Regions from separate parts of the Serratia rubidaea genome, predicted to be linked through region 1. Evidence: predicted binding sites of a transcription regulator. Region 1 holds the regulator's gene; each other region holds the start of a gene.

Region 1 (7,019 bases):
CGGCATCGATGGGAATGCCGTGTTTGAAGCCGAAGGACTCAAACACCATGGTCAGCTCGCGTTCGCGTTTGCCCAGCAGGCGGGTGCGCAGCATCTCCGCCAGCTCATGCACCGACATTTCGGAGGTGTCGATAATCAGATCGGCGCGCGAGCGCAGCGGCTCCAGCAGGTCGCTCTCTTCATCGATGGCGCTTTCCAGCGACAGGTTTTTGCTCGACAGCGGGTGCAGGCGGCGGGTGTCGCTGTAACGGCGGATCAGCGTATTGCGGTCGGCGTCCAGGAACAGCAGTTGCGGGGAGAAGCTGTCCGGCAGTTGCGTCATCGCATATTCGAACACTTCCGGTGACTCCGGCATATTACGCACGTCGATGCTGACCGCCGCGGAGCTGTTGCGTTCCGCCAGCGTTTTGGCCAGCTCCGGCAGCAGCACCACGGGCAGGTTATCAACGCAGTAAAAACCCATATCTTCCAGCGCCCGCAAGGCGACGGATTTCCCTGAACCGGAACGGCCGCTGACAATCATCAGCACCATGTGGCAACTCCCCCTGGCATCTCAGCGGCGTTTATGCCGCCGTTGGAAATATAAGCCCGGCGACGGCCGGGATCCATGACAGACAAACAGTATCGTTATCGCCGGCGGAAGTCACGCCGGCAACCGCTTATTCCGTAATGATCTGATAAAGTTCTTCGTCGCTCTGCGCGGCGCGCAGGCGGCGGCAGACGGTTTTATCGGCCAGACGCTTGGCAACCAGCGACAGCGTGTGCAGATGGGTCTTGCACTGGTCGGCCGGCACCAGCAGGGCAAACAGCAGGTCGACCGGCTGGTTGTCGATGGCGTCGAAGGCGATAGGTTGGTCGAGACGGATAAACACGCCAACGGCCCGCAGTGTGTCCTCTTCCAGCTTGCCATGAGGGATCGCGATACCGTTGCCGATACCGGTACTGCCCATGCGTTCACGGGTGAGAACCGCGTCAAACACCACCTGCGGCGGCAGGTTGAGCTGTTTGGCTGCCAGTTCGCTGATAATTTCCAGAGCGCGTTTCTTGCTGTTGCAGTGTACCGAGCTTCTGGTGCACTCGATGTTGAGCACCGAGCTTAATTGCATTATTTCGTCGTTCATCTCATCTTCACTTAAAATCACACGCTTAAGCTTGCTTAGCGCTGGTTTGGCGGCGGTGTTCTGCCGCCAAACGCTGTGCGACGTCGTTGCTTAACGAGGCGATTTTTCGTCTGTTAAACCCTGATGGCTTATCGGCGCGTTATTCCGCGGAATAACGCGCCGATGGCAGCCCGGTAGCACGAAGGCTACGTGCGGGCCGCTGCCGCGGACGGTAGCGGCCCAGATTGTCAGTGTTGCTTCAATTTGTCTTTATGTTTGTTCAATTGCCGCGCCAGTTTATCAATCAGGCAGTCAATTGCAGCATACATATCTTCTTTTTCCGAGGTGGCGTGCAACTCGCCTCCATTCACGTGCACCGTTGCTTCCGCAATCTGCTGCACTTTTTCCACGGTGAGCACGACATAAACCTGGTTAATGCGGTCGAAATACTGTTCGAGCTTGGCGAACTTGGTATTGACGAACTCACGCAACGGCTCGGTGATGTCGATGTGGTGTCCGGTAATGTTGAGCTGCATAATGTCTTCCTTCTCTATTGAGGTCAAACCAACTGTTTACGCTGGTTCGACGGCGGGATGGACAAAGACTCTCGGTACTTGGCGACGGTGCGCCGCGCCACCATGATGCCCTGATCGGCAAGCAGGGTGGCCAGTTTACTGTCGCTAAGCGGTTTGGCGGGGTTTTCCGCCGCGATTAATTTCTTCACCAGCGCGCGGATCGCCGTGGAGGATGCCTCGCCGCCGCTGTCGGTGTTGACGTGGCTGGAGAAGAAATATTTCAGTTCGAAGATGCCGCGCGGGCTGTGCAGGAATTTCTGCGTGGTCACGCGTGAAATCGTCGATTCATGCATCTCCACGGCCTGGGCGATATCCGCCAGCACCATGGGCTTCATAAACTCTTCACCTTGTTCAAAGAACGCCTCCTGCTGCTCGACGATGCAGCGCGTCACCTTCAACAGCGTATCGTTACGGCTTTCCAGGCTTTTGATCAGCCATTTCGCTTCCTGCAGGTTACTGCGGATAAACTGGCCGTCGGCTTCGTTACGCGAGCTGTTGCCCAGTGCGGCATAGTGCTGGTTGATCTTCAGACGCGGAATGCTGTCGGCATTCAGTTCGACCGTCCAGCGGTTGTGCACCTTGCGCACCAGCACGTCGGGAATGACATATTCCGACTCGCCGGTATTGATAGATTGCCCCGGGCGCGGGTCGAGCGACTGAATCAGCAGCATCGCTTCTTTCAGTGTATCTTCTTTTAGCCGGGTTGATCGCATCAGGCTGCGAAAGTCGTGGTTGGCCAGCAGATCCAGATGGTCGCTGATGATCAGCCGGGCTTCGGCGAGGAAAGGCGTTTCTTTGGCGTATTGGGACAGCTGGATCAGCAGACAGTCGCGCAGATCGCGCGCCGCGACGCCGATCGGGTCGAAACGCTGCACCCGCTTGAGCACCGCCTCCACTTCTTCCAGCGTGACGTCTGCGTCGCCGACGCTTTCCAGAATATCTTCCAACGACACGGTGAGATAGCCGGTGTCGTCGACGGCGTCGACGATCGAGGTGGCGATGGCGGCGTCGGTATCGGAAAACGGCGTCAGATCCACCTGCCACATCAGGTAATCCTGCAGCGTCTGGGTGGTTTCCCCCTGGTAGACCGGCAGTTCGTCATCGCGGTAATCGGTGCCGGTGCCCGATGGCGTGCCGGCGGTGTAGATTTCATCCCAGGTGGCGTCCAGCGGCAGTTCGTCCGGCATATCCTTCTGCTCCAGCGCTTCGCGGGTATCCAGACCTTCGGTGTCGGCGCTTTCTTGCGCGTCGATCTCGTCGTGCGGGTCGGTTTGCTCAAGCAGCGGGTTGCTCTCTAACGCCAGTTGGATCTCTTGCTGAAGCTCAAGCGTAGACAGCTGCAGCAGACGGATCGCCTGCTGCAGCTGGGGAGTCATCGCCAATTGTTGGCTGAGCCTGAGTTGCAAACCTTGCTTCATAATGTTCTTTCTATTTTTCCGTTAACCGCTGCGTATCGCTGACGCAGGGCATTACAGGCGGAATTCTTCGCCCAGATAAACGCGTTTCACCTGTTCATCGCTCAGAATCTCTTCCGGCGTGCCGTGGGCGATCAGCTGCCCCTGGCTGACGATATAGGCGCGTTCACAGACGTCCAGCGTTTCACGCACGTTATGGTCGGTGATCAGCACGCCCAGGCCGCTGTCGCGCAGGTGCTCGATGATTTTTTTAATATCGATAACGGAAATCGGGTCAACCCCGGCGAACGGTTCGTCCAACAGGATGAATTTTGGGTTGGCGGCCAGCGCGCGGGCAATTTCGACGCGGCGGCGTTCACCGCCGGACAGCGCCTGGCCCAGGCTGTCGCGCAGATGGGTGATATGGAACTCTTCCATCAGCTCGTTGGCCCGGTCGGCGCGTTGTTCGCTGCTCAGATCGTCGCGGATTTCCAGCACCGCCATCAGGTTGTCGTAGACGCTCAGGCGACGGAAGATTGAGGCTTCCTGCGGCAGATAGCCAATGCCGCGGCGCGCGCGCGCGTGCAGCGGCAGGATGCTGATGTCTTCGTCATCGATGACGATGCGTCCGGCGTCGCGCTGCACGATGCCGACCACCATGTAGAAGGTGGTGGTTTTACCCGCGCCGTTCGGCCCCAGCAACCCGACGATTTCGCCGGAGTTCACTTTCAGGCTGACGTCTTCAACGACTTTACGGCCCTTGTAGGCTTTCGCCAGATTTTCTGCGATGAGTGTTGCCATAAGTGATTAGTTACTCTTCTGACCGTTTTTGTCCTGCAACTGCGACGGCACCAGCACGGTCTTCACGCGTTTGCCCTTGTCGCCGTATGCCTGCATTTGCTGCTGCTGCACCAGATAGGTGATGCGCTCGCCCTTCACGTTGCTGTCGAGCTGCTCCAGATAGGCGTCGCCGGTCAGGGTCACCAGCTGCGGCGCCACGTCGTAACGCACCTTCAGCGAATGTCCTTTTACCGGTTTGCCGTTGTCCTGCATCTGGTAGAAGGTTACCGGCTTACCGAAGGCTTCGATATAGGTTTTGTTCTGATCGCCGCCCGGACGGGTGACCACCACTTTATCGGCCTTAATCTCGATGGTGCCCTGTTTGATCACCACATTGCCGGTAAAGGTGCTGACGTTGCTCTGCATATCCAGAGACTGGTTCAGCGAGTCGATGCTCACCGGCTGATTGGCGTCAGATTTCAGCGCCCAGGCGGGGGCGCTGGCGGCCAAAACCAGGCTGCCGATCAACAGACTACGGAGTGGTTTTTTGTGTTTGAATTTCATAGTTGGTCTTAACCTTATCAATCAGCTCAGCGGTTTTGTCCCGCAGGTTCCCACGCATTTTCATGCCGTTAGAATTAAAATTCGCGCCGTACAGCGTTACTTCGTCATCGGAGGACACATCCTGGGTCACCAGATTAACCTGAGCGTTGTCCGTTTTGATTTTTTCCAGTTGTGAGGTGGTGGTCAGGCTGTTCACCTCAACGTGACCGTACAGATACAGCATGCGGTCTTTAGTCAGCTTGGCGCGGTCGGAACGTACCGACCAGGTGGCGACGGCGTTTTCGTTAAACAGCGTCATCACCGGCTGGGTAAACCAGCTCAGCTCTTCGGCGGTATAGTACTTGGCGCTTTCCGCCACCAGCTTATAGTTTAATTTACCGGCCGGGTTATAGACGACGGTGACCGTTTGCTGGCTCTGGTAAGTCGGGTCCGCCGAGTTTACCGGCCCGGCCGTCGGTTCGTCATCGTAATCCGCCATATTCCAGCCGATCAGGGCCAGAACGATCAGCGCCAGTATAATGGTGATCCAGCGTTTGGTTTTGCTCATATCGACAGCCCTTTGGCGTCCTCCAGCTTGTTCTGAGCCAAAAGAATAATGTCGCACAGTTCGCGCACCGCGCCGCGTCCGCCGGCGATGCGGGTGACGTAGTGGGCGCGCGGCGTCAGCAGCGGGTGGGCGTCCGCCACCGCTACCGCCAGGCCGACCTGCGCCATCACCGGCCAGTCGATCAGATCGTCGCCGATATAGGCCACCTGATCTGCCGACAGCGACAGTGTATCCAACAGTTCACGGAAGGCCAAAAGCTTATCGGACTGGCCCTGATACAGATAGCTGATGCCCAGGGTTTTTGCCCGGTCTTCCAGCAGCTTGGCGGAGCGTCCGGTGATAATGCCGACCTCAATGTCAGAGGTCTTCAGGCAGCGGATGCCGTAGCCGTCGCGCACGTTGAAAGCTTTCAGTTCTTCGCCGTTGTTGCCCATATAAATCAGGCCGTCCGATAGGACGCCGTCGACGTCGCAGATCAGCAGGCGGATTTTCCCGGCCCGCGCCATCACGTCTTGCGTTACCGGCCCGTAGCAGGTTTCAACCATACTCATTGATTTTCCTAATTATTATTTCAATAGCGCGGCGTTTCTTGCCGCCTGTCGCCGCTAAAAACTCACACCACGCCGGCGCGCAGCATGTCATGCATATGTACCACACCCAGCAGTTGGTCGCCATCGGCAACCAGCAGCGCGGTGATATGGCGCTGCTGCATCAGGTTCAGCGCGTCTACCGCCAGCGTATGCGGGCGCACGCGCACGCCGCCGCGCGTCATGACGTCGGCGATTTTGGCGCTGTTCAGATCGATGCCCAGATCGAAGATGCGGCGCAGGTCGCCGTCGGTAAAGATGCCGGCAATGTGCATCTGCTCGTCGCAGATCACCGTCATCCCCAGATTTTTGCGGGTGATCTCCAACAGGGCGTCGCGCAGCGTGGCGTCGGCGCTAACGTGCGGAATATCGTCGCCGCTGTGCATAATGTCGCTGACGCGCAGCAGCAGGCGGCGTCCCAGCGCGCCGCCGGGGTGCGACAGCGCGAAGTCTTCCGGCGTAAAGCCGCGCGCCTTCAGCAGCGCCACCGCCAGCGCATCGCCCATCACCAGGGTCGCCGTGGTGCTGGTGGTCGGCGCCAGGCCCAGCGGGCAGGCTTCCTGCGGCACCTTGATGCACAGGTGGATGTCTGCCGCCTTGCCCATCGAACTGTCCGGGTTGTTGGTCATGCAGATCATCGGGATTTGCTGGCGTTTGAGCACCGGGATCAGCGCCTGAATTTCACTGGATTCGCCGGAGTTGGAAATGGCGAGCACGATGTCCTGTGGCGTAACCATGCCGAGATCGCCATGGCTGGCTTCCGCCGGGTGCACGAAGAATGAAGGGGTGCCGGTGCTGGCGAAGGTCGCGGCAATCTTGCAGCCGATATGGCCGGATTTGCCCATGCCCATCACCACCACTTTACCGCTGCAGGCGGCGATTTTTTCGCAGGCGCGGGTAAAGTCGTCGTTGATGTAGCGGTCGAGCTGGGCCAGCCCGTCGCGTTCGATCTGGAGCACTTCTTTACCGGCCTGTTGAAAATCAAAGCCAGGTTGCAACTCAATATTCGACATGCTTTTTCTCGTATTCTTAGCCAAAGGTAGCGAATGGGTTGAAAAACAGCAGCGCAAGATACGCAATAAAACCACATAATAACAGAGCGCCCGCCAGATGGCCGATGCGATGTTTGCGTCCGATGCAAAGCGCGCTGAGCGCCAGGCTGGCCGCCAGCATCACCCAGTAATCGCGCTGGAAGGCGGCCGGGTCGAGCCGGCTGGGCGACAGCAGGGCGGGCACGCCGAGCACGATCGCCATATTGAAAATATTCGAGCCGATAATACTGCCGATCGCCATGTCGTCTTCGCCTTTCAGCGCGCCGGCTATCGACGTGGCGAGTTCGGGCAGGCTGGTGCCGACGGCGATCAGCGTCAGGCCGACCGCCAGCTCGCTCATGCCGAAATAGTGGGCGATCACCGTGGCGTTATCGACCACCATCCGCGAGGCGAGCGGCAGGATAATAAACGCCAGCACCA
Region 2 (7,019 bases), 480 kb from region 1:
ATTTCCGCCCGATAGAGCAGCAGTACGGTATTAGCTTTGCGGAATATTTCGCTGAGGATCTGCAGCTGCTGGCGCCGTTTGAGCGCGACGGGCTGGTGGTGCGTGATGAGCAGGGCATACGCGTTACGCCGCAGGGACGCCTGCTGATACGCAATATCTGTATGTGTTTTGATATCTATTTGCGCAAACAGGCGCGTGCGCAGCAGTTTTCCCGCGTGATCTGACGGTGTCCCGCCACGGCCGCACTGCCGGCGGCCGTGGCCTTAACTGAAGAAGTTAATCAGGGCGGCGCACAGCACGGCGGCAACGGCGGCCTGCGGCGTATGGCCGGCAGCAGCGCTGACGTCCGCACCTTGCGCAATAAACGCGATAAGAGAATCCAGCATGGCGACCTCCGGGTTTTTTCGACCCGATCATACTGCGAGTTAGTTTACTGTAAAGTCTGAAGTTGCTGTTTTTTTGTGCGCCCAACGAGGTTTTCAGCATTGGGCGCGCCGTTTACTCCATGCCCAGCTCTTTCAGCTTGCGCGTCAGGGTATTTCTGCCCCAGCCCAGCAGGCGCGCGGCCTCCTGTTTATGCCCTTGCGTATGGCGCAGCGCCGTGGTCAGCAGGGTGCGTTCCATTTCCGGCTGCGCCTCCGAGAGCAGGTTTTGATGACCGGAACGCAGCGCGCTTTCGGCCCACTGCGCCAGCAGCGTCGCCCAGTTGCCGGCGCCGGCCGGCGCGCCGCTCTCCGGCGGCGAGGCTTCAAACAATTCGGTGGGCAGATCCTGAATCAACACTTCCTGACCGGCGGCCATCACCGTCAGCCAGCGGCAGGTATTTTCCAACTGGCGCACGTTGCCGGGCCACGGCAGGCGCGTCAGCGCGGTTTCGGTTTCCGGGTGCAGGTTTTTGGCTTCGACCCCCAGTTCCTTGGCGGCCACCTGCAGGAAGTAGCGCGCCAGCCGCGGGATGTCTTCCCGACGCTCGCGCAGCGGCGGCAGGTGAACGCGAATCACGTTCAGACGGTGGAACAGATCCTCGCGGAATTTGCCTTCCTGCACCCGCTGCTCCAGGTTCTGGTGGGTGGCGGCGATAATGCGCACGTCCACTTTCACCGGCGCGTAGCCGCCGACCCGATAGAATTGGCCATCCGCCAACACGCGCAGTAAACGGGTCTGCACGTCCAGAGGCATATCGCCAATTTCATCCAGGAACAGCGTGCCGCCGTCGGCCTGTTCAAAACGGCCCTGACGGATTTGGTTGGCGCCGGTAAACGCGCCTTTTTCATGGCCGAACAGCTCGGATTCGATCAGATCCTTGGGGATAGCCGCCATATTCAGGGCGATAAACGGCGATTTGGCGCGCGGGCTGTGGCGATGCAGCGCATGCGCCACCAGCTCTTTACCGGTGCCGGACTCACCGTTGATCAACACGCTGATGGATGAGCGCGACAGGCGGCCGATGATGCGAAAGACGTCCTGCATCGCCGGCGCTTCGCCGATAATGTCGGCGGTCGGGCTGCTGGCGGGCTGGCTGCGCGCCGGCTGTTGCTGCTCCTGATAGTGGCTGATGGCGCGTTCGACCAGCGCGACGGCCTCATCAATGTCGAACGGCTTCGGCAGGTAGTCGAACGCCCCTTGCTGATAGGCGCTGACCGCAGCGTCCAGATCCGAGTGGGCGGTCATAATGATCACCGGCAGCATCGGGTGACGCTGCTTAATCTGTTTGAGCAGCGCCAGACCGTCCATGCCCGGCATGCGGATATCGGACAGTAAAACGTCGGGAGTTTGCGTAGACAGCGCCTCCAGGACGGCGTTGCCGCTGTCAAACGTTGCGCAACGCATGCCGACGCCGGTCAGCGCGCGCTCAAGCACCCAGCGGATGGAGCTGTCATCATCGACGATCCAGACAATCCCTCGTTGCATAGCAAACCTCACTGACGAATAGGCAGGTAAACCGAAAATTCGGTATGTCCCGGCCAACTGTTAAATTCAATTTTGCCGCAGTGCTGATCGATCAGACTGCGGGCAATGGATAATCCCAGGCCGGTGCCGCCTTCGCGGCCGCTAACCATCGGGTAGAACAGCGTATCCTGCAGCTGCGCCGGCACGCCGGGGCCGTCGTCTTCAATATCAATGCGCGCCGCCAGGCGGTAACGCGTGCCGTGCAGAGTGATTTGAAACGCGGTGCGGGTGCGCAGCCGGATAGTGCCGCCGGTATCGCCCAGCGCCTGCAGCGCGTTGCGGGTAATATTCAACAGCACCTGTTCAATTTGTTCCGGATCGTGCGCCAGCTCCGGCAGGCTGGGGTCGTAATCGCGCACCAGCGTGACGTTTTCCGGTTTTTCCAGCGACACCAGCTGGCATACCCGCTCCGCCACCTGGTGGATGCTTTGCGTAATGTGCTGACCGGGCCGCTGCGGCCCCAGCAGGCGATCGACCAGGTTGCGCAGGCGGTCGGCCTGCTCAATGATCACCTTGGTGTATTCGGTCAGGGCCGGGTCGGGCAGGGCTTTGGCCAGCAGCTGTGCTGCGCCGCGCAGCCCGCCGAGCGGATTTTTGATTTCGTGCGCCAGTCCGCGCACCAGATCGCGCGCGGCGACCTGCTGGGCATGCTGCAGCTGTTCCTGACTCAGGCGACGCTGATTATCCATCGGCGCCAGCTCCAGCAGGATATAGCCTTCCGGCAGCGCCTGTGCGGTCAGCGACAGAATATGCGCGCGGCCATCAACCACCAGCGTGACTTCGTTATCGGTAAACCCCTGGCCGGTATTCAGGCTTTCGCGCATCAGATCGACGTTCAGCGAAAAATAGCCGAGCAGGTCGGGCAGCGGCGTGCCAAACAGTTTACGGGAGCTTTGCGCCAACAGCTGTTGCGCAGCGGGGTTGGCGTAATGTACCGCCAGCCGATCGTCCAGCAGCAGTACGCTGTTGATCAGGGAATTGAGGATCTGCCCCGCATCGGGCAGTGGTTCAGTTGTCATATATGCCCTTCATCTTCCAGGGTGCGGCGCATGGGTTGAATTTGCTAACCCGGTCAGCCGGCAGACTAAGCGCGAACGCTTTGCACTGTTTTGGTGCATCCATCCTACTCCATCCGTGATAATTGCGGAATGGCGCGGATTTGCAGAAAAAGAGTGTGGAGAAAAAAACCCATCCGAAGATGGGCTGAAAAGTTTCCACGGCAACAAAAAAACGACAACTAAAATTAGGTGGCGCCGCGCGGGGCGGCGCTGGTCAAGCTTAAACGCTGTAGTACAGTTCGAATTCAACCGGGTGCGGCGTCATGCGCACGCGGTCCAGCTCTTCTTTACGCAGAGCGATGTAGGCGTCGATCGCGTCGTCGGTGAAGACGCCGCCGCGGGTCAGGAACTCGCGGTCTTCGTCCAGCGCCGCCAGCGCTTCGTCCAGAGAACCGGCCACTTTTGGAATCTCAGCCTCTTCTTCCGGCGGCAGGTCGTACAGGTTTTTATCCATGGCGTCGCCCGGGTGGATCTTGTTGATGATGCCGTCCAGGCCGGCCATCAGCAGTGCGGCGAAGCACAGGTATGGGTTGGCCGCCGGATCCGGGAAGCGGGCTTCGATACGGCGCGCTTTCGGGCTGGCAACCACCGGAATACGGATGGATGCGGAGCGGTTACGCGCTGAGTAGGCCAGCATAACCGGCGCTTCATAACCCGGAACCAGACGCTTGTAAGAGTTGGTGGTCGGGTTGGCCAGGGCGTTGATGGCTTTCGCGTGTTTGATTACGCCGCCGATGTAGAACAGCGCGGTTTCAGACAGGCCGCCGTATTTGTCGCCGGCGAACAGGTTGGTGCCGTTCTTGGACAGCGACATGTGGCAGTGCATGCCGGAACCGTTATCGCCGAACATCGGTTTTGGCATAAAGGTCGCGGTTTTGCCGAATGCGTGCGCCACGTTGTGGACCACGTATTTGTAGATCTGGATTTCATCGGCCTTCTTGGTCATGGTGTTGAAGCGGGTCGCCACTTCGTTCTGACCTGCGGTTGCCACTTCGTGGTGGTGAGCTTCAACCACCAGACCCATTTCTTCCATGGTCAGACACATGGTTGAACGCAGGTCCTGCGAAGAATCGACCGGCGGCACCGGGAAGTAACCCCCTTTGACGCCCGGGCGGTGGCCTTTGTTGCCGCCTTCGTATTTGGTGCCGGAGTTCCAGGCGGCTTCGATATCGTCGATCGCCACGTGGGAACCGCTGATGCTGCTGCCGAAGCGGATGTCGTCGAACAGGAAGAACTCAGGCTCCGGCCCGAACAGCACGGTGTCGGCAATGCCGGAAGAGCGCAGGAAGTCTTCCGCACGTTTGGAGATAGAGCGCGGGTCGCGGTCATAGCCTTGCATGGTGCCCGGCTCAAGAATGTCGCAGCGAATAATCAGCGTAGGCTCTTCGTAGAAAGGATCCAATACCGCGCTGCTGGCGTCCGGCATCAGCACCATGTCAGATTCGTTAATGCCTTTCCAACCGCCGATCGACGAACCGTCAAACATTTTGCCTTCTTCGAAGAAGTCGGCATTTACCTGGTGGGCAGGAATGGTGACGTGTTGTTCTTTACCCTTGGTGTCAGTGAAACGCAGGTCTACGAATTTCACTTCATGCTCATTCAGCATCGTCAAAACGTGTTCAGCGGACATACTTAACTCTCCCGGATTTATCATTGTCGTCGTCGTGGAACGAATCTTTACTACTGGCTTTTTTTCACCTTGTGTAGACTAAAGCGAAAAGCGTGCCAAGTTTCAAAATGGCGGCCTTATGCCATTCTGGGCGGCTTTTCCCCATTCCGAGTATGCACCAACAGGAATGCATTGCACTATAATCGTGCAAATAACCCCGCGAAGGGCACCATGGTGGTGCAAAGTGCGTCTAAAGGTGACGTTTTGCACCGTGAAAGGGATCACAAACTAACCTGATTAGCATTGTTTATCAGAGATGGCTGTGATCTTGTTTAGTCCCTCGCTTAATACGTGTACAATAGCGCGCTATTTCTAATGCCTGAGGCAAAGCTGTGATCGAAAATTTGCGTAACATCGCCATTATTGCCCACGTTGACCATGGTAAAACCACTCTGGTCGACAAGCTGCTGCAACAATCCGGTACCTTCGGAGAGCGTGCGGAAGCCGCCGAGCGCGTAATGGACTCCAACGATTTGGAGAAAGAGCGTGGGATTACCATCCTCGCAAAAAACACCGCCATTAATTGGAATGACTACCGCATCAACATCGTGGATACCCCGGGACACGCCGACTTCGGCGGCGAGGTAGAGCGTGTGATGTCAATGGTCGACTCGGTGCTGCTGGTTGTGGATGCAATGGATGGCCCAATGCCGCAAACCCGTTTCGTGACCAAGAAAGCGTTTGCAAATGGTCTGAAGCCGATCGTGGTCATTAACAAGGTTGACCGTCCGGGCGCACGTCCTGACTGGGTTGTCGATCAGGTATTCGACCTGTTCGTTAACCTGGACGCTACCGACGAGCAGCTGGATTTCCCTATCATCTATGCATCCGCGCTGAACGGCATCGCCGGCACCGATCATACCGATATGGCCGACGATATGACGCCGCTGTATCAGGCGATCGTTGACCACGTGTCCGCGCCGGAAGTGGATCTGGATGGCCCTCTGCAGATGCAGATCTCCCAGCTGGACTACAACAACTACCTGGGCGTGATCGGCATCGGCCGTATCAAGCGCGGTAAAGTGAAGCCGAACCAGCAGGTCACCGTTATCGACAGCGAAGGCAAGACGCGCAACGGTAAAGTGGGCAAAGTGCTGGGTCACCTGGGTCTGGAGCGTATCGACAGCGACCTGGCGGAAGCGGGCGACATCATCGCCATCACCGGCCTGGGCGAGCTGAACATCTCCGACACCATCTGCGATCCGGCTAACGTGGAAGCGCTGCCTGCGCTGTCCGTCGATGAGCCGACCGTCAGCATGTTCTTCAACGTCAACACCTCGCCATTCTGCGGTAAAGAAGGCAAGTTCGTGACTTCTCGTCAGATCCTTGAGCGTCTGAACAAGGAACTGGTGCACAACGTGGCGCTGCGCGTAGAAGAAACCGACGATGCCGACGCGTTCCGCGTGTCCGGCCGTGGTGAACTGCACCTGTCGGTGCTGATCGAAAACATGCGTCGTGAAGGCTTCGAGCTGGCGGTTTCCCGTCCGAAAGTTATCTTCCGTGAAATCGATGGCCGTAAACAAGAGCCGTTCGAGAACGTTACGCTGGATATCGAAGAGCAGCATCAGGGTTCTGTGATGCAGGCGATGGGTGAGCGTAAGGGCGATATGAAAAACATGGATCCGGACGGTAAAGGCCGCGTGCGCCTTGACTACGTGATCCCAAGCCGCGGCCTGATCGGTTTCCGTAACGAGTTCATGACCATGACCTCCGGTACCGGCCTGCTGTACTCCACCTTCAGCCACTACGACGATCTGCGTCCGGGCGAAGTCGGCCAGCGTCAGAACGGCGTGCTGATCTCCAACGGCCAGGGTAAAGCGGTAGCGTTCGCCCTGTATGGTCTGCAAGATCGCGGCAAGCTGTTCCTGGGCCACGGTGCGGAAGTGTATGAAGGCCAGATCATCGGTATTCACTCACGCTCCAACGACCTGACCGTGAACTGCCTGACCGGTAAGAAACTGACCAACATGCGTGCTTCCGGTACTGACGAAGCGACGACGCTGGTTCCGCCTATCAAGATGACTCTGGAGCAGGCTCTGGAATTTATCGATGATGACGAACTGGTTGAAGTGACGCCAACGTCCGTGCGTATTCGTAAACGTCACCTGACGGAAAACGATCGCAAACGTGCAAGCCGCGGTTCTAAAGAAGCATAACTGCTGATTTAGAACGCACTGCTTGGGGCGCCTGTCGGGCGCCCTGAGTTTTTTCTTCTGCTTTCTCCCTTTTCTGCGGCGCGCTATGCGCTTTTCTCCGCCTTATCTGTTCAGCTTCTGCTTTTCCCGCTACAGTGAAACCTCACCGGTCGTCAGGAGAGGGCTATGCTGTATATCTTTGATTTA
Region 3 (7,019 bases), 1.7 Mb from region 1:
TGCGGCATTGCCTGGCTGCCCTACTGGCTGGTGCGCGATGCGTTAAGTACCGGCGCGCTGCAGGCCATTCTGACGGCAAACGACGGCGGCAGCTGGCCGGTTTATGCCGTCTGGCCGCGCAACGCACGGCTGCCGCTCAAGGTCAGAGTGGCGGTTGATCGCCTGATCAGCGAGCTGCCCGCCAGAATGGCGGCGGCGGAAGCCCCGTCGCCGGATGCGTAACGCTTACGCCAGCTGCGCAATAGTGGTCTGCGCCTGCGCGATCCCCTGCGCCCGGCCATGCGGTCTGGCATCCAGCCCCTCCGCATAAATAAACTCGACATCGTTCACGCCAATCAGCCCCAGCACGCCGCGCAGATACGGCGTCACCGCATCCGTCAACTGGCCGACATGCACCCCGCCGCGCGAACTGACGACGATCGCCTTCACCTCTGCAACCAACCCCACCGGATAATGAGCGGTATAGTTGAAGGTCATACCGGCGCGGGTCACCAGATCGAACCAGTTTTTCAGCTGCGTCGGCACATTCAGGTTATACATCGGCGCGCCAATCAGCAGCAGATCGCTCGCTTTCAGCTCGGCAATCAGCCGGTCGGATAGCGTCACCACCCGCTGCGCCCGCTCGCCAATCGGCTGGGCGCCGCGCAGGGCGGCGAACAGTTCACCGTCCAACACCGGTAACTCCAGGGCCGTCAGGTCATGTTCGATAATCTCGTCATCCAGCCCCTTTGCCCGCCGCGCCGCCAGAAAGTCATCAATCAGCGCGTTGCTCTGGGAGGCGTCCCCCATAATGCTGGATTTAAGCACCAGTAATTTACTCATCATATTTCCCGAATTTATTGTCTCTCACGGCTGCGCGCCGTACGGCGCAGGCCTCCATAGCGCTAGGCTAACACCGAAATAATGGAAACATTGTTGATATAACAGCACGACAATGGTGCCTAAAAGGCAACAATTTGCGATTACCGGGAATCGCTTTGCGACTCGCCGCGCGAAGTTCATACTAGAACGATGGCGGTTAGATTTAGCCTGTTGACGACTTAACGTGATCTTCCGCACACTACACAAAACAATTATTAGAAGGATCATCTTTTATGAGCCAGGCATTGAACAACCTTCTTGAGCTGCTCAAGTTGGAAAAAATCGAAGAGGGCCTGTTCCGCGGGCAAAGCGAGGATCTGGGCCTGCGTCAGGTATTCGGCGGTCAGGTCGTCGGCCAGGCGCTCTACGCCGCCAAAGATACGGTGCCGGCCGAGCGCAGCGTGCACTCGTTCCACAGCTACTTTCTGCGTCCGGGCGACAGCAGCAAGCCGATCGTTTACGACGTCGAAACGCTGCGCGACGGCAACAGTTTCAGCGCCCGCCGGGTCAGCGCTATCCAGAACGGCAAGCCTATCTTCTATATGACCGCCTCGTTCCAAAGCCCGGAAGCGGGTTTTGAACACCAGAACACCATGCCCGACGTGCCGCCGCCGGAAGGTCTGATGTCCGAATCAGAAATCGCCCAGCAGCTGGCGCATATGCTGCCGGAGAAAGTGCGCGATAAATTTATCTGTCAGAAACCGCTGGAAGTACGCCCGGTTAAATTCCATAACCCGCTGCAGGGCAAGGTGGACGAGCCGTATCGCTACGTCTGGCTGCGCGCTAACGGCGCCATGCCGGACGACGCGCGCATTCACCAGTATCTGCTGGGCTATGCCTCCGATCTGAACTTCCTGCCGACGGCGCTGCAGCCGCACGGCGTCGGCTTCCTGGAGCCGGGCATGCAGGTGGCGACCATCGACCACTCCATGTGGTTCCACCGTCCGTTCCGCATGGACGACTGGCTGCTCTACGCGGTGGAAAGCACCTCGGCGTCCGGCGCGCGCGGCTTTGTGCGCGGGCAGTTCTATACCCGCGACGGCGTGCTGGTCGCCAGCACGGTGCAGGAAGGGGTCATGCGCCGCCATACGGCATAACGCCGGCCACAAAAAAAGGCGATGTTTCCATCGCCTTTTTTGCTTCATCACTATTTTATTATCGATTTACTGGTTGTAGGCGCTCTCGCCATGGCTGTTGATATCCAGCCCTTCGCGCTCCTGCTCTTCCGGTACGCGCAGCCCCACCAGCACGCCGGCAATCTTGAAGGCGATAAACGCGGCGACGCTGGACCAGATCAGCGTAATGATCACGCTGAGCAGCTGGATCCACACCTGATGTCCCATGGTGACGCCTTCCGCATAACCGGAACCGCCCAGTGACGAGGCGGTGAACACCCCGGTCAGCAGACAGCCGACGATGCCGCACACGCCGTGTACGCCGAATACGTCGCAGGTATCATCCACATTCAGCCATTTCTTCAGCGTCACCACGCCCCACAGGCCGGCGATCCCGCCGACCAGGCCGATAATCAGCGCGCCGCCGACGCCGACGGTACCCGCGGCCGGCGTAACGGCAACCAGCCCGGCAATACAGCCGGAGCAGGCGCCCAGCAGCGACGGTTTACCGCGCACCAGCCATTCGGCAAACACCCAGGAGAGGATGGCGCCGGCGGTGGCGACCACCGTGTTCAGGAAAGCTAATGCGGCAACGCCGTTGGCCTCGCCGGCGGAACCGGCGTTAAAGCCGAACCAGCCGATATACAGAATCGAAGTACCGGTAAAGACCATCGGCAGGTTGTGCGGTTTGAACGCCTCCTTGCCAAAGCCCGCGCGCTTGCCCAGCAGATAGGCGCCGATCAGGCCGGCGCTGGCGGCGTTAATATGCACCACCGTGCCGCCGGCAAAATCCAGCGCGCCGTCGGCCGCCAGGAAGCCGCCGCCCCACACCATATGGGCAATCGGCAGATAAGAGAGGGTGAACCAGATCGCCGCAAAAATAATCACCGCGGAAAAGCGGATGCGCTCGGCAAACCCGCCGACCACCAGCGCCACGGTAATACAGGCGAAGGAGCACTGGAACGCCACGTGCACCAGCTGGCTATAGGAGCCGGTAATGCTGTCAATGCCGATGCCTTTCAACATTGCGGTGCCGAAGCCGCCGTAAAACGCATTGCCCTCGCTGAACGCCAGACTGTAGCCATACAGCACCCACAGTACGCACACCAGCGCAAAGGTCACCATCACCTGAGTGAGCATCGACAGCACATTCTTACCGCGCAGCAAGCCACCATAGAATAATGCGATACCTGGTAAAGTCATAAACAGCACCAATGCGGTGCAAATCATCATAAAGGCGTTATCGGCCTTATCGAGGGCCGCCGGAGCCGCCTGAGCCAGAGAGGGCGACAAGGCTGCCGCGCTCAGGCCCAACATGGATAAACGTTTTTTCATTATTGTCTCATCCCCATTTCAGTCGCTGAGTCGGTATTTACAGCGCGGCTTCATCGGTTTCGCCGGTACGTATGCGAATCACGCGTTGCAGTTCAGCCACAAAAATTTTGCCGTCGCCAATTTTGCCGGTGTAGGCGGCCTTGCTAATCACATCAACCACCTCATCCAATTGATCGTCGGCAATGGCAATATCGATTTTGACTTTGGGTAAAAAATTGACGCTGTATTCGGCGCCGCGGTACAGCTCGGCATGCCCTTTCTGGCGGCCAAACCCTTTGACTTCGGTGACGGTCAGCCCCTGAATGCCTACTGAGGATAGGGCTTCACGCACGTCCTCCAACTTGAATGGTTTGATTACCACGGTAACCAGCTTCATATTGCCCCTCCACAATTAAACCCAAACTCACCCCTGGTATCACTGGGTAAAGCAAAGGCTGTGCCATAAGTTGTGTTAGGAAAAAACGCAGCGGAGGAAACGGCTGCCGACGACGGCGGCAGGGAGAGAGGAGAGAATCGATCGTTTTTTGCGCACCACGATGGTGCGCGTTGGCGCATAAAGGTGCAAAGCACGGCATACAACCGCCAGCGCTGCCTGATCGTGGTGCGTTCCCCTGCGGCTACGCCGGGAAACGCACCGGGAGATTCAGGCCGGCTGGTCGTCTTCGCGGGTTGCCGCCGCCAGCTCTTCGCCCGCCAGCTGCAGCTGATACATCTGGTAATAGCGGCCCTGCTGCGCCAACAGCTGCCGATGGTTGCCCTGCTCCAACGCATGGCCGCGGTGCAGCACCAGAATGGTATCGGCATCGACGATGGTCGATAAACGGTGGGCGATCACCACCAGCGTGGTGTGCTCGCGAATCGCCCGCAACGCATGCTGAATCGCCTGTTCGGTACCGGAATCAATATTGGCGGTCGCCTCATCCAGAATCAGGATCTGCGGCGCCTGCACCAATACGCGCGCCATCGCCAGCAGCTGTTTCTGGCCGACCGACAGGTTATTGCCCTGCTCACCCAGCCGGGTATGGATCCCCTGCGGGAAGCCGCGCACCAGCTCCGCCAACTGCACCGTCTCCAGCGCCTGCCACACCGCCTCTTCGCTGATAGTGCGCCCCAGCGTCACGTTAGCCAGCACCGACTCGGCAATCACCACCGGATCCTGCTGCACCATGGCGATCCCCTGTCGCAGCGTACGGTGCGACAGGTTGGACAGCGGCCGGCCATCCAGGCGAATCTCGCCTTCGCTCACCGGGTAGTAGCCCATCAGCAGGTTGGCCAGGGTGCTCTTGCCGCTGCCGGTATGGCCGACCAGCGCCACAAAGCCGCGCGACGGCACGCTGAGCTGAATATTTTGCAGTACCTTCTTATCCGCACGGTAGGCAAAGCTCAGGTTATCGATATCGATGCGGCCGCTCTGCAGCGGGCGCTCATCGGCGCCATAGCGCTGCTGGCTGCGATCCATCAGCTCAAAGATACGCTCGCCGGCCACCACCGCCTGCTGCAGAATCGACTGCTGCGAGGTCAGCTCAATCAGCGGCTCATTCAGCCGGCCCAGGTAGTTGATAAAGGCGTACAGCACCCCGACGCCGATGCTGCCCTCGGCGCTAAAGCCGAACAGCATCAGCAGCCCGCATAACACCAGGGCGGAGAACAGGCTCAGCAGCGGCCGCAGCAAGAAGCCGTCCAGCCGCAGCGTCTGCATGCGGGCGGTATAGTGCGACCAGCTGGCGTTGCTCATCCGCTCGCCAAAACGCACCTGCTGGCGGAACTGCTGGATCACCCCCATGCCGTTAATCACTTCGTTAAAACCGTCGTTGATATCCGCCAGATAGCTGCGCACCCGCCGCACAATCGGCGTGCTGTAATACTGGTAAATCGCCATCACCAGCAATACCGCCGGGAAGATGCAGATCGCCACCAGCGCCATGCGCCAGTCGAGACTGAACATCGCCACCAGCATCGCGCCGATCAGCGCCGCGCTTTTCAGCACGGTGGACACCACCATCACGTACAGATCCTTGATCACCTCGGTGTCATTGGTGACGCGGGAGATCAGCTGGCCGACCGGCTGGGTGTCGAACGCGCTGAGCGGCTGGCGCAGCGCGGCATCCATCACGTCGGTGCGCAGACGCTGCACCACGCCGACCGCCGCGCGATTAAACAGCAGCGCCTGAAAGTAATGCAGCGCCGCCGCCAGCATCTCCAGCAGGACGTAAGCGCCCGCTAACCCGCAGACGATCATCAGCGGCAGCTGCCCTTTGGCAACGTAGTTGTCGATAAAGTAGCTGATAAGGACCGGGCCGGCCACTTCCGCCGCCGCCGCCACCCACAGCATCAGCACCGCCAGCCCCAGCGGTTTGCGATACGGCGAGCCGTAAGCCAGCAGCCGTTTCAGCGTCGGCCACAGCTTCTGAACTTTACTCATTGGTTAACATCTCCACGCCGATTTCCGGCGCCTCATCCAGCGCGGCCTCCAACTGCTGATAGCGATACATATCGCGATACCAGCCCGGCTGCGACGCCAGTACGGCGTGCTGGCCGCGCTGCGCCACGCTGCCGTGCTGCAGGACCAGGATTTCACTGGCCTCGGTCAGCGCCGACAGCCGGTGCGCGCTAATAATTACCGTGCGGTTCTGCCCCCAGCTGCGCAGGTTGTGCAGGATCTGGTGTTCGGTGCGGCCATCCACCGCCGACAAGGCATCGTCGAGGATCAGAATTTCAGCGTCCAGCAGCAGCGCGCGCGCAATGGAGATCCGCTGTTTCTGTCCGCCGGACAGCATCACGCCGCGTTCGCCCACTTCAGTTTCATAGCCCTGCGGCAGACGCAGAATATCGTCGTGCACGCTGGCCAGCCGCGCCGCCTGTTCAATCTCCGCCTGCGTCGCATCCGGTTTACCGAGCGCGATGTTATTCGCCACGCTGTCGGAAAACAGGAACGGCGTCTGGCTGACCACCGACAGGCGGGCGCGCCAGGCGTCCAGCTTCAGCGTCGTCAGCGGTAGCGCGTGGTAGCAGATCTGGCCGTCATCAATATCGAACTGGCGCTGGATCAGGGAAAGCAGCGTGGTCTTCCCGGCGCCGGTCGGGCCGCACAGGCCGAGCATCTGCCCCGGCTTAAGCCGCAGGGCGACGTCATGCAGCGCCGCGTGCTGATTTTCCGGGTAATGAAAACGGCGGATATCCACCGTCAGCTCGCCGCGTCCGGCGGGCAAATCACGCCCGCCGTCCACCACCGCCGGTGCCTCATCCAGCAGGCTGCGCAGACGGCTGTAGGCGGCGCTGCCGCGTTCGACGATATTAAACATCCACGCCAGCGCCAGCATCGGCCAAATCATCAGCCCCAGATACATAACAAAGCTGGTCAGTTGCCCCAGGGTCAGTGTCCCGTTCACCACCATCCAGCTGCCGCCGCCGATCGCCAGCAGGTTGGCCGCGCCGATGGCCAGATAGATGGTCGGATCAAAACGCGCGTCGACGCGCGCCACATGCATATTCTTCGCGCCGGTGCGCGCCGCCACCTCGGCAAACTGGTTGGACTGGTGATCCTCCAGCCCAAAGGCCTTGATCATGCGGATGCTGGTCATGCTCTCCTGCGCCTGGTCGTTCAGGCTGGAAAATGCCGCCTGCGCCGACTTAAAGCGCTGGTGCAGCTGGTCGCCGTAATACTTGATGACGATCGCCATAATCGGCATCGGGATCAGCGACAGCAGC

Evidence for each region. The regulator sigma-54, encoded in region 1, starts transcription at its own class of promoters, with help from an activator protein. The targets are predictions, from matches to a motif close to GTTGGCACANNTTTCGCTNT.
Region 2: a site for sigma-54 is predicted at 4,719-4,738, ahead of glnA (glutamate--ammonia ligase). Genes of this name have one in related genera too.
Region 3: a site for sigma-54 is predicted at 3,736-3,755, ahead of glnK (P-II family nitrogen regulator). Genes of this name have one in related genera too.

The regions. Positions count from the first base shown of each region.
Region 1 covers NZ_CP065640.1:948,233-955,251, reverse strand. The annotation lists gene rapZ (RNase adapter RapZ) at 1-532, opposite strand, end outside; gene ptsN (PTS IIA-like nitrogen regulatory protein PtsN) at 660-1,121, opposite strand; gene hpf (ribosome hibernation promoting factor) at 1,349-1,636, opposite strand; gene rpoN (RNA polymerase factor sigma-54) at 1,660-3,093, opposite strand; gene lptB (LPS export ABC transporter ATP-binding protein) at 3,145-3,870, opposite strand; gene lptA (lipopolysaccharide ABC transporter substrate-binding protein LptA) at 3,877-4,413, opposite strand; gene lptC (LPS export ABC transporter periplasmic protein LptC) at 4,382-4,960, opposite strand; gene kdsC (3-deoxy-manno-octulosonate-8-phosphatase KdsC) at 4,957-5,511, opposite strand; gene kdsD (arabinose-5-phosphate isomerase KdsD) at 5,574-6,560, opposite strand; gene I6G83_RS04340 (calcium/sodium antiporter) at 6,577-7,019, opposite strand, start outside.
Region 2 covers NZ_CP065640.1:1,431,997-1,439,015, reverse strand. The annotation lists gene hemN (oxygen-independent coproporphyrinogen III oxidase) at 1-224, shown strand, start outside; gene I6G83_RS06690 (YshB family small membrane protein) at 264-386, opposite strand; gene glnG (nitrogen regulation protein NR(I)) at 499-1,911, opposite strand; gene glnL (nitrogen regulation protein NR(II)) at 1,920-2,969, opposite strand; gene glnA (glutamate--ammonia ligase) at 3,229-4,638, opposite strand; gene typA (ribosome-dependent GTPase TypA) at 5,010-6,833, shown strand; gene yihX (glucose-1-phosphatase) at 6,999-7,019, shown strand, end outside.
Region 3 covers NZ_CP065640.1:2,618,720-2,625,738, reverse strand. The annotation lists gene I6G83_RS12195 (LysR family transcriptional regulator) at 1-222, shown strand, start outside; gene I6G83_RS12190 (NAD(P)H-dependent oxidoreductase) at 226-822, opposite strand; gene tesB (acyl-CoA thioesterase II) at 1,095-1,958, shown strand; gene amtB (ammonium transporter AmtB) at 2,025-3,311, opposite strand; gene glnK (P-II family nitrogen regulator) at 3,349-3,687, opposite strand; gene I6G83_RS12170 (SmdB family multidrug efflux ABC transporter permease/ATP-binding protein) at 3,955-5,733, opposite strand; gene I6G83_RS12165 (SmdA family multidrug ABC transporter permease/ATP-binding protein) at 5,726-7,019, opposite strand, start outside.